3 regions of the Oceanobacter sp. ABM4_470 genome follow, and region 1 is predicted to be linked to each of the others. Evidence: predicted binding sites of a transcription regulator. Region 1 holds the regulator's gene; each other region holds the start of a gene.
The links. Region 1 encodes FliA, which starts transcription of late flagellar genes. Its sites were predicted from a motif close to CTAAAGTTNNNNNNNNNNCNGCCGATA; they were not measured.

Region 1 (5,316 bases):
AACATCTACGGCCATGCGGATGAGCTGCCGGTTATTACCCTTGATCCAGGGTTGGAACAGTTATTGCTGAAGTCCTATCAACAGTCATTGCAACAGGCCCAGCAGACCGGTGGGCAAGCAGGATTGGTTCTGGAACCGGCGATGGCCGAGACGCTGCAAAAGTCGCTCACCGAAGCGGTCCAGAATCAGGAAATGGCAGGTTACCCGGCAGTGTTGCTGGTAACCGCCCAGATCCGTACAGCGATGGCGCAATTTGTACGTAACTCACTGGAACAGCTGCACGTGTTGTCGTATCAGGAAATACCCGACACCAAGAGCATCACCATCTCGGCAGCAGTGGGTGGCAAACGATAATTGATGGCAGGGCGTGCCCAGCGGAAATAGAGACGTTCTTATGAAAGTAAAACGCTTCATTGGACCCAACATGCAACAGGCGCTGCGCATTGTTTCCCGTGAACTGGGAGACGACGCCGTCATCCTGTCGACCAAGAAAGTTGCCGAAGGCTTTGAAGTGGTGGCAGCACTGGATTACCAGAGCGACAACCAGAAAAGCCCCAGCGAAGTGAACCGCCAGCTGGAGCTGCAAAAAGAACTCGAGCGGGCTCGCGCCTTGCAGAAAGACCGTCAGCAGGCCATTGCTCGTGGTGAAACCCCGGCGCCAGTCGATCTTGAGCGCGATATTCGTTTCGACAGCGGTCATCGCAATGCGGCGCTGTCACCGCTAGCTGGCTATGAGCGTCCGGCGGTCGACATTGCTGCGGAGCCAGCCTCCATGCCGACTTCAAAGTCAAAACCAGCATCTGCGGCACGGCCAGATATGGCTAACGGAATGTCTGCTGGATTGTCTGCTGGAATGACGTCAGGTGCTGGCATCGACAGCGAAGCCTACGGCGACATGCTGGAACGTATGAAAGGCGAACTCAGCGACCTGAAAAACTGGATGGTCAGCCACGGCGGCAGCGCTTGGGATACCGGCCGTCCGATGACCTGGCAGCAGAGTCAGCTATGGCAGCGTTGCCAGGACATGGGGCTGGAACCTGTCTGGTCGGATCGCATCGTTACCTCCATTGAAGACCACGAGAATCTCGAACAGGGCTGGAAGCAGGTACTGCAACAAATGGCCTCTGACGTTCCCATCGCCAAGGCCGGCAGCCTCGATAAAGGTGGAATTTTTGCATTGGTTGGCCCTACCGGGGCGGGTAAAACCACCACCATTGGCAAGCTGGCTGCCCGCTTTGTGATTCACCACGGCGCTGATTCGGTGGCGTTGGTGAGCATGGACAGTTACCGCGTTGCCGCCCAGGACCAACTGCGCAGCGTGGCGCGGATATTGGGCGTGCAACTGCACACCGCAGCGCCAGGGGACGACCTGTTGGCGATGGTGGAACAGCTGTACAGCAAGGAACGGAAAAAGCTGGTGCTGGTGGATACCGCCGGTCTGGCCAGCCAGGACCCGTCGTTTCCCGTGCAATTGTCTATGCTGAAGAAAGCCTGCAACCGTCAGGGCAAGGGCCCTCGACTGCGTTGCCTGCTGACACTGCCATTGACCAGTCAGGGACGTTGTTTGCAAGAAAATTACGAGCACTACAAAGATGCCGGTCTGGCCGGCTGCATTTTCACCAAGCTGGACGAATGCTTCAGCCTCGGTCCTGCCATGAGCGTTGCGGCATTGACCCGCACGCCGGTAGTGATGGTGGCTGATGGTCCACATATCCCGGACGACTTGCATTACCCCGACGCGGGCAAGCTGGTCAAACTATCCGAGCAAATGGCGCGGATGGCACGTACACGCTGGCAAGCGACCGTATCCGGTCGTTTTGGTCAGCAATCCGGTTCACAACACGGAGTTCAGTAGTTATGGCACATCCAGTTCAGGTAATCGCAGTAACTGGCGGCAAGGGCGGGGTTGGCAAAAGTAACCTCTCGGTCAATCTGGCCATCGGCCTGGCTGAACTCGGCCGTCGGGTGGTGGTGCTGGATGCCGACTTGGGCCTTGCCAACATCGACATTCTGCTGGGGATCAGCTCCTCCAAAACCATCGAAAATGTGTTGGCAGGGGAGTGTGACCTGCGCGACATCATGGTTCGCGGGCCGGGTGGCATTCGCATTGTGCCGGCGGCGTCGGGTACCCAGAAGCTGTCGCAGCTGAACACCATGGAGCACGCGGGTCTGATTCAGGCATTCAGCGAGCTGGCGGACGACATCGACGTATTGATTGTGGACACCGCCGCAGGAATTTCCGACACCGTGATCAGCTTTGTCTGTGCCGCTCAGGAAGTACTGATGGTGGTGACCGACGAGCCGACGTCCATTACCGATGCCTATGCTCAGATCAAACTGCTGAACCGGGACTACGACATGTTTCGCTTCCGCATCGTTGCCAACATGGTGCGTACCCCACAAGACGGCCACGCACTGTTTGGCAAGCTCACCAAAGTGACGGACCGCTTCCTCGACGTTGCCCTGCAATACGTTGGCGCAGTGCCGCAAGACGACGCCGTCAAACGCGCGGTGCAGCGGCAGAAAGCAGTGGTTGAAGCCTATCCGCGTTCGCGGGCTGCAACGGCATTCAGGGCGCTGGCCAAAAAAGTGGATGCCTGGCCGTTACCGGCTACCCCACGGGGTCACCTGGAATTTTTTGTTGATCGACTGGTGCAGCAACAGATCGGAGCCTGACAGTGAATCACACGAGTTGTATGGCCTATGCCGCAGTAGAAAAGAACAGCGTCGACGAGCGCGTTCGGGAGCATGCCACGCTGGTAAAACGCATTGCCCATCATTTGATGGGGCGATTACCCGACTCGGTGCAACTGAACGACCTGATTCAGGCGGGCATGATTGGCCTGCTGGAAGCTGCCCGTAAATACGATGGCGACAAGGGCGCCAGCTTTGAAACCTACGCCGGTATTCGCATTCGAGGCGCCATGCTGGACGAAATGCGGCGCGGTGACTGGGCGCCCCGCTCGGTGCACCGTAATACCCGCAGGATCAGCGACGCCATTCACGAAATCGAAAGTGAAAAAGGCCGCGACGCTGAAGACAGCGAAGTGGCTGAACGGCTGGGCATGAGTACCGATGAATATCATGGGGTACTGCGCGACAGCGCCAGCTGTCGGCTGTTCAGTTACGAAGAAATGCTGGAAAACAACGACAGCGCCGTCGATGCCATGATGGACGACGACAACGATGATCCCTCCCACGGGGTTGAGCGAGGGGCGTTTCAGCGCCAACTGGCCGACGCCATCAAGGAGTTGCCGGAACGCGAGCAACTGGTGCTGGCGTTGTACTACGACGAAGAATTGAACCTCAAGGAGATTGGCGCAGTGCTGGGCGTCAGTGAAAGCCGGGTGTGCCAGATACACAGTCAGGCTGCCCACCGACTGCGCTCTCGCCTTGGCGGCTGGCTCGATTAGCCAGTCTCTGGCTTTAAGGGGACATCTATTTAATCCTGCACGGCTCTGCGCGAGTGTTGCCGTTGTTCAGTGCAAGGCGACGAATGCAGCGAAATGACGAGTCCTTTTCAAGTTCGTCAACACCGCACTGGGCGGCGGCAACCCGCGCCCTGCGGGGGCTGCCGGATGATCTCGACTCTGTGTCGCCGACTTTTGACTTGACCCGTCAGGCCTGCAAGTCGGCTTCGTGATTCGAAACCATCCGGCAGCCCAGAGTGAGCACCGGATTAAATAGATGTCCCCTTAACCAAAACAGGGCTGCTGAGCTTTGCTATGGCTCTGTCTCTGTCTCTGTCTATAGCTCTTTATAGCTCACTATAGCCCCTGTCCTATCCCTTCCTGCTGCCGATGCATGGGCTGATTTACAGCCCTGCGCGCAGAAAAAAGCCCAATTGATTCAACTTGTTGAAAACTGTTACCGAGTTTCTGGATAACCGCCAGAGTGGGTCTACACTTCCTTTAAAGCCCTTACGCCAAGGCGTGTTCGGGTAGCAAGTACGGCTTGTGAGTGAAGTCGATAATTGGAGGTCGTTTTGGACAAGAACATGAAAATTCTCATCGTTGATGATTTCTCTACGATGAGACGCATCGTTAAGAATCTGCTGCGGGATTTGGGATTTACCAATACCTCTGAAGCGGATGATGGCTCAACTGCCTTGCCGATGCTGCAGCAGGGCGACTTCGATTTTCTGGTCACCGACTGGAACATGCCTGGCATGACCGGTATCGAGCTGTTACAGAAAGTTCGGGCAGACGAACGCTTGCGAAGCCTGCCGGTGCTGATGGTAACCGCCGAGGCCAAGCGAGAACAGATCGTCGCAGCGGCGCAGGCCGGTGTGAACGGTTACGTAGTGAAACCTTTCACTGCGGCGGTGCTGAAAGAAAAGATTGAAAAGATCTTTGAGCGTGTTGAAGGCTAACCCAGGGATGTAAACCATGTCTGAAAGCAATCAGCCTGTTATCGCTCAGGCCACCAGTGAGGAAATGAAGACTCTGGCCCAGAATATGGTCGAGAGCATCGAGCGGGGGGAGTTGACCCACGCCGTGTCACTGGTTAGCCAATTGAACGATGTTCGTGACAAAACATTGTACGAAGAGATCGGCCGTCTGACGCGGGCGCTGCACGAGTCGATCAAAAACCTCAATATCGAAACCGTAGGGGCTGGCTCGGAGATTGAAAAAGCCACCGACAAGCTCTCCTACGTGATCGAAATGACCGACAAGTCGGCCAACCGCACCATGGATCTGGTGGACGAAGGCATTCCGTTGGCTTCCGAAATGAATGAGCGCGCAGCAGAGCTGGGTGAGCAGTGGCAAAAGTTTCTGAATAAGGAACTCAAGCCCACCGAATTTCGGGCGTTAACCAAGGATATACAAGACTTTTTGGCCCAAAGCGAAAGCCAGTCCCGGCAAATAAAGAATCAGTTTAACGAGATTCTGCTGGCACAGGACTTTCAGGATTTGACCGGCCAGGTGATTCAGAAAGTCGGCACCCTGGTGCGTGACGTCGAATCCCAGCTGGTGAACCTGGTGGTGATGGCAGGCACCGTGGATAAGATCACGGGCATTCAACACCATGGGCTGGATGCAGAACCCGAGGCCGAGCCGGAATCACCGATCAAGGCAGAAGGTCCTCAGATTGATAAAAGTGTAGATGGCGTGGTCGCCAGTCAGGATGACGTTGATGACCTGTTATCCAGTTTGGGTTTCTAAAGGAGCAGGTAGATGAGCTTCGATGCTGATGAAGAGATTCTTCAGGATTTTCTGGTAGAGGCAGGCGAGATTCTTGAGCTGTTGTCCGAGCAGTTGGTTGAGCTGGAACAACGCCCTGATGACAACGATTTGCTGAACGCCATTTTCCGTG
Region 2 (5,316 bases), 1.6 Mb from region 1:
GTGAGTACGGTTCCTGTCCGGTCGAACACGCTGCCGACCAGATTTTCAGCGGCCGACGTGCTTCCGCCAGCTCGGGCAGCAGTCGCTCCCGAAACACCCGATAGGGATGCTCATCCCGGAACCACAGTGTCTCGTTAGTGGTCATGGCATCAATCACCTGCTCTTGCAGCGCACGATCAAGCGACAGCTTGCGCAGCAAGTCATTGATGGATTTCAGGCCCTGGGAGTCCAGCAAACGACGCAGGCGACTGGCAATCAGGTACTCCTTGCCCTCGCCCAGCATGATGCCACTACTGCTTTCAAGCATCTCTCTGAACTGCCTGTACTCATCCGCTGTAATCTGCAGTGTCATACTCTGTTTCGAACCTCATTGCCGCTGACAATTCTCACCGTCCATGGTGCCTGAATCGCCGTACCTGGCCGTTTTTCTAACACACGGTAGTCCTTGTCATACGCCCGCTTCCACGCGACCGGTTACCTGGGCTGCCAACACGTCAGGGTCGAATTTGGCGATGAAGTCATCTGCCCCCACCTTCTCGACCATGGCTTTATTGAATACCCCACTGAGTGAGGAGTGCAACACCACGTAAAAACCGCTCATACGGGAGTCGGAACGAATGCGGGTGACCAGCGTATAGCCGTCCATCTCCGGCATTTCGATATCCGAGATCATCATCATGTAGGTTTCCTGAGGCGACTGCCCCTCTTCCACCATGTCATAAAGATGTTCCCAAGCCTGGCGCCCGTCATTCAAAGACACCACTTCGACGCCAATGTTCTCCAGACAGCGGGTAATCTGCTTACGCGCAATCTTGGAGTCATCCACAATAAGCACGCGTTTTTGTCTGGCTCGTTCCTGAACGGACTCAGTCACAACGCCTGCACTGATTTCTTCGTTGATTGGCGACACCTCAGCGAGGATTTTCTCCACATCAATGATTTCCACCAGTTCCTTCTCAACGCGGGTTACCGCGGTGAGGTAATGCTCTTTACCCGTACCCTTCGGTGGTGGATGAATCTCTTCCCAGTTCATATTGACGATGCGTTCCACACCGCCAACCAGAAAGCCCTGCGTCTTACCGTTGTACTCGGTAATGATGACGAAGGCATTTTTCAAATCGGTCAAACCCGCGTTCCCCGTGGCCATACTCATATCCATGATCGGAATGGTGCCCGAACGAATATGAGCGACCCCGCGAACCACCGGATTGCTGCCAGGTAATACGGTCAAGGGAGGACATTGCAGTACCTCCTTCACCTTGAACACGTTGATGCCGTAGACCTGCCGCCCGTTGACGCGGAACAACAGCAACTCCAGCCGGTTCTCACCGACCAGTTGCGTTCGCTGGTTTACCGTATCTAACACACCGGCCATAAAAAGCTCCCAAAAGGTAATTCGGCACAGCGCTTGCAAAACCCTGTGTGGGACATTCACTCACGCTGGTTAATCGCCAGAATCATGACGTTTCAAATCAGTCATTAATCAGCATAGTAGAGAACTGGAACATGGGTAGGATATTTGTATTGTTTCTGTTGGCACTGCCTGTTTGGGCACACGCAGGCTGGCAACAGACGTTGCAGCAGACATTGCTAAAGCAGTGGCAGGCTATTGGCGGCGATAGCGCACAGGCCAGTATCAGCCTGCCCTCCATCAGCGCTTCTTATCAGCTACCAGGCTGCCAGGGAGAAATAGAAACCTCTCTGACACGCCCCATCCAACCGGGTCGAAACGGCGTCGAACTGGTGTGCCGTTCACCCTGGTGGCAACAATTTGTCGCTGTGCAGTTGCATGTGATGCAACCCGTCGCAATTCTGACGCGCACCGTCAACTCCGGCGAACCAATCGACGCCGCCAGTATCCATTTTGCCGAACAGGACCTGGGCGATTTAACCCAGGGCTATGTGCTAGATGCTAACCAGCTGGAGCACATGGAATTCCGTCGCAACCTGCGCCAGGGCACGGTGCTGTCGCCCGATATGATGCGGCCTGCACAGGTGATCGAGCGTGGTCAGCATGTCCGGGTATTGGTAGTTCGTGGGCCCATCAGGATCGAGTCCCGTGCTGAGGCGCTGGGCAGTGGCCGCATGGGAAAATCGCTTCGGGTACGGAATTTGCGTTCAGGAAAGGTCGTGTCAGCAACTGTTGTTGGGCCGGGCGAAGTGGAAGTGCGTTAGGGACCCTCGCCACCGCCTCAACACACCTGCCTGCACGCGTGATAGCAGCAAATAAACGATCGGCAAAAATTTTTAAAATATTTTCTAAAGTCGGTGAAGGGCTGGCCGATACACTCATAGCAGGGGTACATTCAATGCAATGGTTTGGAGACTTCAACATGAACATTAACAAGCTTACGGGCGGTGTGGACAACAGCACTCGTTCAACAGCGCGGAGCAACGATGCGACCGACGCAACCAGTGCCGACAGCGCCAAACAAGCGGGCAGCTCTGACAGCGGCTATAGCGATCAGGTAAAACTGAGTGCCAGCGGTAAAACCATCCAGCAGATTGAAGCTGAAATCAGCTCAATGCCGGAAGTCAATGACGCCACCGTCGAACGCATTCGCAGCGCTATCGACAGCGGTGAGTACAAAATCGATTACGATAGGTTGGCAGGAAAAATGCTGGACTTTGAGGGAGGCCTCAACTGATTCGGTAACTTGCCATGTCCAAGACCCCAAACCTGCCATTGAACGACCAACAAACGGGACAACTGCGTGCATTGATTCTGGCCGAGCTGGCCCACGCCCGTTTGTTGCATCATCGTCTGACCGATGAACTCACCCTGCTGCGTCACCCCAATGCCGAAGCCCTGCAGGCCGCTGCGCGGCGCAAATCAGCCAGCCTTCAACACCTGAGCCAACTGGCCAACGAACGGCTGCAATGGCTCAACGAGCACCAATTGCCATTGGCCGAAGCCTTTCTTCAGCACCCCACCATTCAACACCACGCCGACATTCGCTCCCTGTGGCAACAACTTGCCGCCTGGTACGAGCGCAACCGAACCTTGTCGGCCCGGCTGTCGGATATTGTTTTGAAAAATCGCCGCCGGGTTCAACAACGGCTGGAAATTCTGCGTGGCAAAAAGCAACAGTCGACTATTCTTTATAATAAGCAGGGACAAAGTCAGCTGGGTGGAACCGGCGGCGGCTACATCTCCGCCTGAAGAACCACACGCAGGAGCATTTCATGGGACACGCCTCGGCCTCTTTTGAGCCAGATACGCCAAACAGCCAGTTAACCAACACCGCCGACATCTATGGCGCATTGCGGGCGCTGGTGCTGATGGAAAAAGACGTCGAGATTATGATTGATGGCTCAAGTACCCAATTTCGCACCCGATTTTCCGATGTCGACCTGAAATCCCGCAGCTTCTTTATGAGTGCCCTGATTCCCACCGAAGGCAATCAGTTGCTGCATCAGGGCAAACGCTTTCGTGTGTTTTGCGAAAGCCGTGGCGTGCAAATTCGCTTCGAAGCCGATGGCCGTCTGCGTTATATGAAGAATGCCAACCGCTATCGGGGCGAGTTCCCCAGCTCGTTGGAATATGTACAGCGCCGCGGCGCGTACCGAGTGAATATTCCCACAGCCCATAAGGTGTTAATTGAAATTCCGGAAGTTGACCACTCCGACCCGGAGCTGGTGGTACCCAAGCACCGCGGGCGTTTGCTCGACCTGTCGGAATCCGGCTTTAAAGCGCTGTTCAGTGGCGACCTGAAGAATGAGCTGCAAGCGCTAAACCCGATTGCCGCTGCGACCATCCGCTTCAACGAGCAGCACCATATGGATTGTGGCCTGGAAGTGCGTCACCTGATCATAGATAACGATGGTAATACCCGCGCCGGATTTGTCTTTTCACGGGTGTCGTCCAATGCCCAACGCTACATTCGCAAACTGATTGCCGACTTCCAGTGGGAAGAGCGCCATCAGGCCAACGCCGAATCAGAGGCCGGGACAGGGTCAGCGGGTTTATAAACGCTTATTGCGGTTCTTCTGACGACGGACTACCCGAACCATCGGACTTGTGGTGCTGCTGGCTAGCCTGTTCCGAGTGCTGGGCTTGCGAATGATGATCCCCGGATGCGCTTTTCGCAACTGACTTCGACTCCGTGTGGTCATGGTGATCAGACTCCAGGTCCTCAACACTTTCAATATTCATATACCACTCGTCTTCCAGCCCCTTGTGGCTATCGCCATGAGCCCACGCAGTGTGACTGCTCAGGCTAACAACCGCGCCAAACAGAGTAACCAGCATAGCCACGGCAGGCCGGGTTAATGATTGCTGTGTTTTCATTAGAACTCCCCATGATGAGATAAACAGCGGCATACCAACATGGTAGCAGCCCGCTTACAGCAGGTCTGTGCTGCAAACGGGCCGTACCAACTCGGTGTTTTACTGCCAAAGACGGATTTAAAACCACAACCGAACACCAGCTTGCCAGGCTGTTTCGGCTGGGGATTCCTGCAAGTCAGCGGAATCGCCGTACCAGTGGCTGCGCTGCACACCAACATAGGGCGCAAACTGACGGCTGATTTCATACCGTAAACGCGGTGCCACAGAGGTAGATACCAGGCCACTGGCAAACTCTCCTTCCGGATCATTCTTACCCGCCAGATTGGCATCGGCTTCAACGGCGATGATCCAGCGCTGGGTTAGCAGGATCTCGTATTCGGCGCTCAACTCCAGCATGGTCACGCCCTGCTCACCAACGAACAGCATGGCTTCGGATTCAAACCAGTAAGGCGCCAGCCCCTGAAAGCCCACCCCGACCCAGTTGCGGGAATCGTCTTCGCCCCGCTCGTGTTTAACGCCCAACTGGGTATTCCAGAACGCGGTGATGGCATGGCGCCAATAGCCGCCCAGCTCGGCTTCGGTTTCGCCGTTCAAACGGTCGATGTCAAAGCTCAGTACCAGACGATCCCAGGTCGTACCCATCCAGTATTCACCTTCAGCGACCTTGCTGGTTTCGTCACCGCTGCGACTGATACCCAGCTGCTCCAGTGACAGCGACGAGAACCAATGTTCATCAGCCAGTACCAATTGACGAGGACCTTCCATGGCATAAGGACCCGATGTCAGGGTGTAACCACCGGAATAGGCATGAGGATCGCGGGCGTTAGCCGGTGCAGAGCCGCCTTGCATTCCAGACATATCATGGTTCATCTCGCCGTGGTTCATGCTGTCATGGCCCATTCCTTCGTGGCCCGTTACAGGATGATTCATCTGCGAATGATTCATTCCAGAGTGATCCATTCCAGAGTGATCCATAGACACAGCGTCATCTGCCAAGACAGACCCAGCCGTCGCACTCATAACCG
Region 3 (5,316 bases), 1.9 Mb from region 1:
GCAGTTAACGTTGAGGTGATTTCTCTGGACGATGCGCCGAAGGGCTATGAGGCGTTTGATGGCGGTGCGGCGAAGAAATTTGTGATCGATCCACACGGTATGGTGAGGTCGTAAGCGAGATGGTTGTGGACGATGGGCACTCGAGCCCATCCTCTATATCGGGAATGAATTCCCTCCTACAGCATCACCGTTATTCTGGACGACCTCCGGCGAGATTCAGAGTCCATCGCTGTTCAAATCGGGACGCGAAAGCTTGCATCGGGAATGAGGCTTTCGTGTCCTTATTAGATCAGCTCATTGCGGGCGTTACTTAAATCCACCAATGCCTGATTAAACTGGCGGAAGGCGCTCAGGTGGTCGTTGTCGGAGCCCACCAGGCTTTCGGCCATGGTCCCCATCATATCCAGTACATTTTCAAACGGGTTGGATTGCTCGGCGGCCGCCAGTACGCTTTCGACGTAGTTAGCCAGTGGGCCTTTGACCGATTCCAGGCTTTCGGTAGGGGCTGAGCTGTTGTCTGCACCATAACCTGATTGATAGGCGCTGGTGGTTTGCACGGCGCGGCTTTGGCTGAGGTCGAGGCTGAAGGCGGCCAGTTCCGTGCTGTCGTAGCCAATGTCCATGGCCTGCTTGATGGCTTCACCCATGTTGCCAGCGAAGAACTGGTTGCTGAGGCTTTCCACCTGTTTGAACAAGCCATTCAAGGCTTCCATTTCACCATCGTCCAGCTCGCCTTCCACACTGAAGCTGAAGGCCTGATCTTGCAGGGAAGAGAACGCATAACTGCCGTTGGATGAGGCTTCTTCCATGCTGCTGTTCTGTTCGTAGTACACGGTTACGGTGTCGCCGTCGCGAGTTTGCACTTCCAGCGCGAAGGTATTGCTGCTGTCGGCGCGGCTGTAGTTGGCGCTGTTCTGAACGGCACCGGTGTTGCCACTGGCGCTGGCAGAAGACACTGACGACATCAGTGCGCTAACGGTCAGTTGTTGGCTCTCGGCGACGTCGTCAGTGTTGTTCTGGTTCAGGTAGTTTTCGAGGCTGCTGAGGTCGGCCAGGCTGCTGTCGACAATGGAGCGAGAGGTGGCGATTTCAGATTCCAGGTCTTCGCTCAACAAGCCCATGCCATCGAGCATTTCAGTAGCTTCGGCATAACCTTTGGCGACGCCTTCGCGGGCGGCTTCCAAACGTGCTTGAATCCGCTCTTCCGATGCCCCCTGGGCTTTCAGGTTGTCGATCCCGCGGGAGACAAATTCCAGAATGTTGTTGGCGGTGGTTTCCGGGTCTACCCGTTCGCCCAGCTGGATGCCAGAGCCGCTGTCAGTTTCGGTTACCTCTCCAGGTTCAGCTTTGGCCTCGGCTTGGCGGGCGTTGTCGGAGCGCGCTGTGCTGGAGCCCAGAGTTTGGCTGGACTGATAGCCTTTGCCAGACACAAAATTATTGAAATCGATCATGGTGCGACCTCCCTTCAGGACCGCGGCAGCCAGATGTGAAGCCGCTGCGAGGTATTTGATCTGAAGGGTATCGGCTGTTTACTGGACGGCTTTAGGATGTTTTTCGGTATGGGTCAGTCCGCAATTGTGTAGACTACTGCTTGTTTATATCGACATTGGAATTTAGCCATGAAGCTTTTCAGATCTGTATTGTTCACTGCTGTTTTGATGTCTGCTGCTTTGATCTCTGCCGTTAGCGCCGCTGCTCAACAACATCAAGTGGCTGGGCACACCACGGCTTCTCCCTACGAAGGACAGCAAAATCGCAGCATCAAAGCGCTTCCAGAGGATCGGGTTGCTGGTCTGTTGCAGGGTAAAGGGTTGGGCTATGCCAAAGCGGCGGAGCTTAACGGTTACCCCGGCCCTGTGCATGTTCTGGAGTTGGCTGATGCACTGAAACTGAGTCAGCAGCAACGAGAGTCCACGGAAGTACTTAAGCAAAAGGCGGTGGCTAAATTTCAACAGTTGGGCGCGAAACTGGTGGCGGCTGAGCAGGCGTTAGACGAAGCATTCGCCGAGAAAAACATCAACTCGGCCAGTCTGGACAAGCTGGTTTTGGCTGCTGCGCAAGTTGAAGCCAAGCTGCGCGCCGAGCATTTACGAACCCATTTGCTGCAAACCGAACTGCTGTCTCGTCACCAGATTCATCAATACATGATGTTGCGTGGATACATGGGAGGTGACACATCTCATTCCGGCAGTCACGGCCATCATTAATGATCGTGGCTATTGAACGCGCTCACCGCAGGCGCGCTTGCCAGCCGCTCCGCCAGGAAATCCACCAACAGCCGCACCTTGGTCGACAGATGACGGCCGTGGGGATACAGCGCCCAGATGCCTTCTGGTTCAGGGCGGAATTGCGGCAGCAGTTCTACCAGGCAGCCTTTTTCCAGATGCCAACGCACGTAGTAGTCGGGCAGTTGCACCAGCCCCAGCCCCTTGTGTGCGGCATCGACCAGTGCAAGCCCAGCGTTGGTTTTGATGCTGCCGTTCACGCGCAGAATGCGTTCCTTGCCGTTTTCGCGAAAGCGCCAGTAGTCGAGTGTGCCAAGCAGGCAGTTGTGGTGTTCCAGTTCCGAGAGCGAATGCGGCTCGCCGTGGTTTTTCAGGTATTCCGGTGAGGCGCACAGGTGCAGTTGGCGGGTGGAAAGGCGCCGGGCTTTCATCGAAGAGTCTTCGAGTTTGCCGAGTCGAATGGCGAGGTCGAAGCCACCGTCAATCAGGTCGACTTTCTGGTTGGTGAGCTGGCATTCCAGCTGCACTTGCGGGTGTTGCACCAGAAATTCGTTCAGCAGCGGCGAAATATGTCCCTCACCGAAGGTAAATGGCGCAGTCAGGCGGATCAGGCCACTGGCTTTGTGGCTTAATGAACTGAGCGCCCGTTCGGCTTCTTCGAGGCCATCGAGTAATGGGCGACAATGTTGATAGAACAGCTGTCCGGCTTCGGTGACTGACACCTTGCGGGTGGTACGATGCAGTAATTCGCTGTCGAGACGGGCTTCCAGTGCCGCGACCTGGCGGCTGACCTGTGCCACAGACAGCTTCAGGCGGTTGGCGGCTTCGGTAAAACTGTTGGTTTCCGCTACTGCGACGAACTCACGAACCCCTTCCCATTGCGCCATTTTTACTGTCTCGTAAAGATCAATTGCTAATTTACGGGATTATAACCAAATCGATAAAAACTAGAATCCTCCACGAACTGATAATTTAACCGGTGCATTCAAGCCGGTGATTGATACCAACCTTGAGGATCTGACATGTCTGACGTGATCAAGTGTAAAGCTGCGATTGCCTGGAAAGCGGGCGAGCCACTGAAAATTGAAGAAGTGGAAGTTGCGCCACCTAAAGCTGGCGAAGTTCGTGTAAAAATCGTTGCTACCGGTGTGTGCCACACTGACGCGTTTACTCTGTCTGGTGAAGACCCTGAAGGCATCTTCCCTGCGATTCTGGGTCACGAAGGTGGCGGTATCGTTGAATCCGTTGGCGAAGGCGTTACCAGCCTGAAGGTGGGCGATCACGTTATTCCGCTGTATACCGCCGAATGTGGCGAATGTAAATTCTGTAAATCCGGCAAAACCAACCTGTGTCAGGCCGTTCGTGCCACTCAGGGGCAAGGTCTGATGCCAGACGGTACTACCCGTTTTACCTGCAACGGTGAGCCGATCTTCCATTACATGGGTTGCTCTACTTTCTCTGAGTACACCGTGCTGCCTGAAATCTCGCTGGCCAAGGTAAACCCGGAAGCACCACTGGAAGAAGTGTGTCTGCTGGGTTGTGGTGTGACCACCGGTATGGGTGCCGTGAGCAAGACTGCCAAGGTTCAGAAGGGCGACACCGTGGCTATCTTCGGTCTGGGTGGTATTGGTCTGTCTGCCATCATTGGTGCTCAGATGGCGGGTGCCAGCCGCATCATTGGCGTCGACCTGAACGAATCCAAGTTCGAACTGGCCACCAAGCTGGGCGCCACCGACTGCATCAATCCGACCAAGTTCGACAAGCCGATTCAGGAAGTTATTGTTGAAATGACCGACGGCGGTGTGGACTTCTCCTTCGAGTGTATCGGTAACGTCAACGTAATGCGTTCTGCGCTGGAGTGCTGCCACAAGGGTTGGGGCGAGTCTGTGATCATCGGTGTGGCCGGTGCCGGTCAGGAAATCTCTACCCGTCCATTCCAGCTGGTTACCGGTCGTGTATGGCGCGGTTCCGCTTTCGGTGGTGTGAAAGGCCGTTCCGAGCTGCCTGGTATTGTTGAAGACTACCTGGCGGGCAAGTTCGCGCTGAGCGACTTCATCACCCACACCATGGAGCTGGAGAAGATCAACGAAGCGTTTGATCTGATGCACGAAGGTAAATCCATCCGTTCCGTTATTCACTACTAACAGTCGGGTGTCTGGGGCTGGGCGCCTGACGCTTGGCTCCAGATTTCAGCTTTGTAGGTTGGGCCTTGCCCAACACATTGATGGGCGGGGCCCATCCTACGCTCGGGTGATTTATGCAGGAGGTCGCTTACGGCCGATGGATTGCATCGCAGGCAAGCCTGCTCCTACGATTCCAGTCAGCGTCTGGCTTCAGACGTCTGGCGTCCGACTTTCCGAAGGAAACCGAACATGGAAATGATTAGCCAGAACAAGGTGTTTGACGGTTGGCACAAGCAGTACGAGCACGACTCGGCTGTGTTGAACTGCCGCATGCGCTTTGCGATTTATCTGCCGCCCAAAGCGGCCCAAGGTGCCGAAGTACCAGTGCTGTACTGGCTTTCCGGCCTGACCTGTACCGATGAAAACTTCATGCAAAAAGCCGGTGCCCAGCGTATTGCTGCGGAGCTGGGCATTGCCATTGTGGCGCCGGATACCAGCCCGCGTGGTGACGATGTGGCCGATGAAGACCGTTACGATCTCGGCAAGGGCGCGGGTTTCTACGTAAACGCTACGCAGGAGCCATGGAACAAGCACTACCACATGTACGATTACGTGGTAAAAGAGCTGCCGGAGCTGATTGAAGCGACTTTCCCGGTATCTTCCAAAAAAGCCATCGCCGGTCACTCCATGGGTGGTCACGGTGCCTTGACCATTGCCTTGAAAAACCCGGGTATGTTCACCTCGGTATCGGCCTTCAGCCCTATCACCAACCCGATCAACTGTCCGTGGGGTCAGACCGCGTTCACTACCTATCTGGGTAACGACCGTGAGTTGTGGAAGCAACACGACAGCTGTGAACTGGTGAAAGCCGCCGGTGACGTACGTACACCAGCGCTGGTGGATCAGGGTGAAGCGGATAACTTTCTTGCAGAACAGCTTAAGCCAGAAGCGCTGGAAGCCGCTGCGGC

Region 2: a site for FliA is predicted at 2,260-2,286, ahead of flgM (flagellar biosynthesis anti-sigma factor FlgM). Genes of this name have one in related genera too.
Region 3: a site for FliA is predicted at 1,520-1,546, ahead of ACXADJ_RS01295 (DUF5610 domain-containing protein). Genes of this name have one in related genera too.

What each region holds. Positions count from the first base shown of each region.
Region 1 covers NZ_JBSWTR010000001.1:2,239,456-2,244,771, reverse strand. Annotated here, with positions in the region: gene flhA (flagellar biosynthesis protein FlhA) at 1-354, shown strand, start outside; gene flhF (flagellar biosynthesis protein FlhF) at 395-1,855, shown strand; gene ACXADJ_RS09805 (MinD/ParA family protein) at 1,858-2,676, shown strand; gene ACXADJ_RS09800 (RNA polymerase sigma factor FliA) at 2,697-3,413, shown strand; gene cheY (chemotaxis response regulator CheY) at 3,998-4,372, shown strand; gene ACXADJ_RS09790 (protein phosphatase CheZ) at 4,389-5,165, shown strand; gene ACXADJ_RS09785 (chemotaxis protein CheA) at 5,178-5,316, shown strand, end outside.
Region 2 covers NZ_JBSWTR010000001.1:635,511-640,826, reverse strand. Annotated here, with positions in the region: gene ACXADJ_RS02795 (CheR family methyltransferase) at 1-352, opposite strand, end outside; gene ACXADJ_RS02790 (chemotaxis protein CheV) at 449-1,375, opposite strand; gene flgA (flagellar basal body P-ring formation chaperone FlgA) at 1,507-2,175, shown strand; gene flgM (flagellar biosynthesis anti-sigma factor FlgM) at 2,334-2,648, shown strand; gene flgN (flagellar export chaperone FlgN) at 2,663-3,163, shown strand; gene ACXADJ_RS02770 (flagellar brake protein) at 3,187-3,972, shown strand; gene ACXADJ_RS02765 (hypothetical protein) at 3,977-4,291, opposite strand; gene ACXADJ_RS02760 (copper resistance protein B) at 4,409-5,236, opposite strand.
Region 3 covers NZ_JBSWTR010000001.1:301,105-306,420, forward strand. Annotated here, with positions in the region: gene fdhA (formaldehyde dehydrogenase, glutathione-independent) at 1-114, shown strand, start outside; gene ACXADJ_RS01295 (DUF5610 domain-containing protein) at 285-1,451, opposite strand; gene ACXADJ_RS01300 (hypothetical protein) at 1,620-2,207, shown strand; gene ACXADJ_RS01305 (LysR substrate-binding domain-containing protein) at 2,204-3,112, opposite strand; gene ACXADJ_RS01310 (S-(hydroxymethyl)glutathione dehydrogenase/class III alcohol dehydrogenase) at 3,248-4,369, shown strand; gene fghA (S-formylglutathione hydrolase) at 4,598-5,316, shown strand, end outside.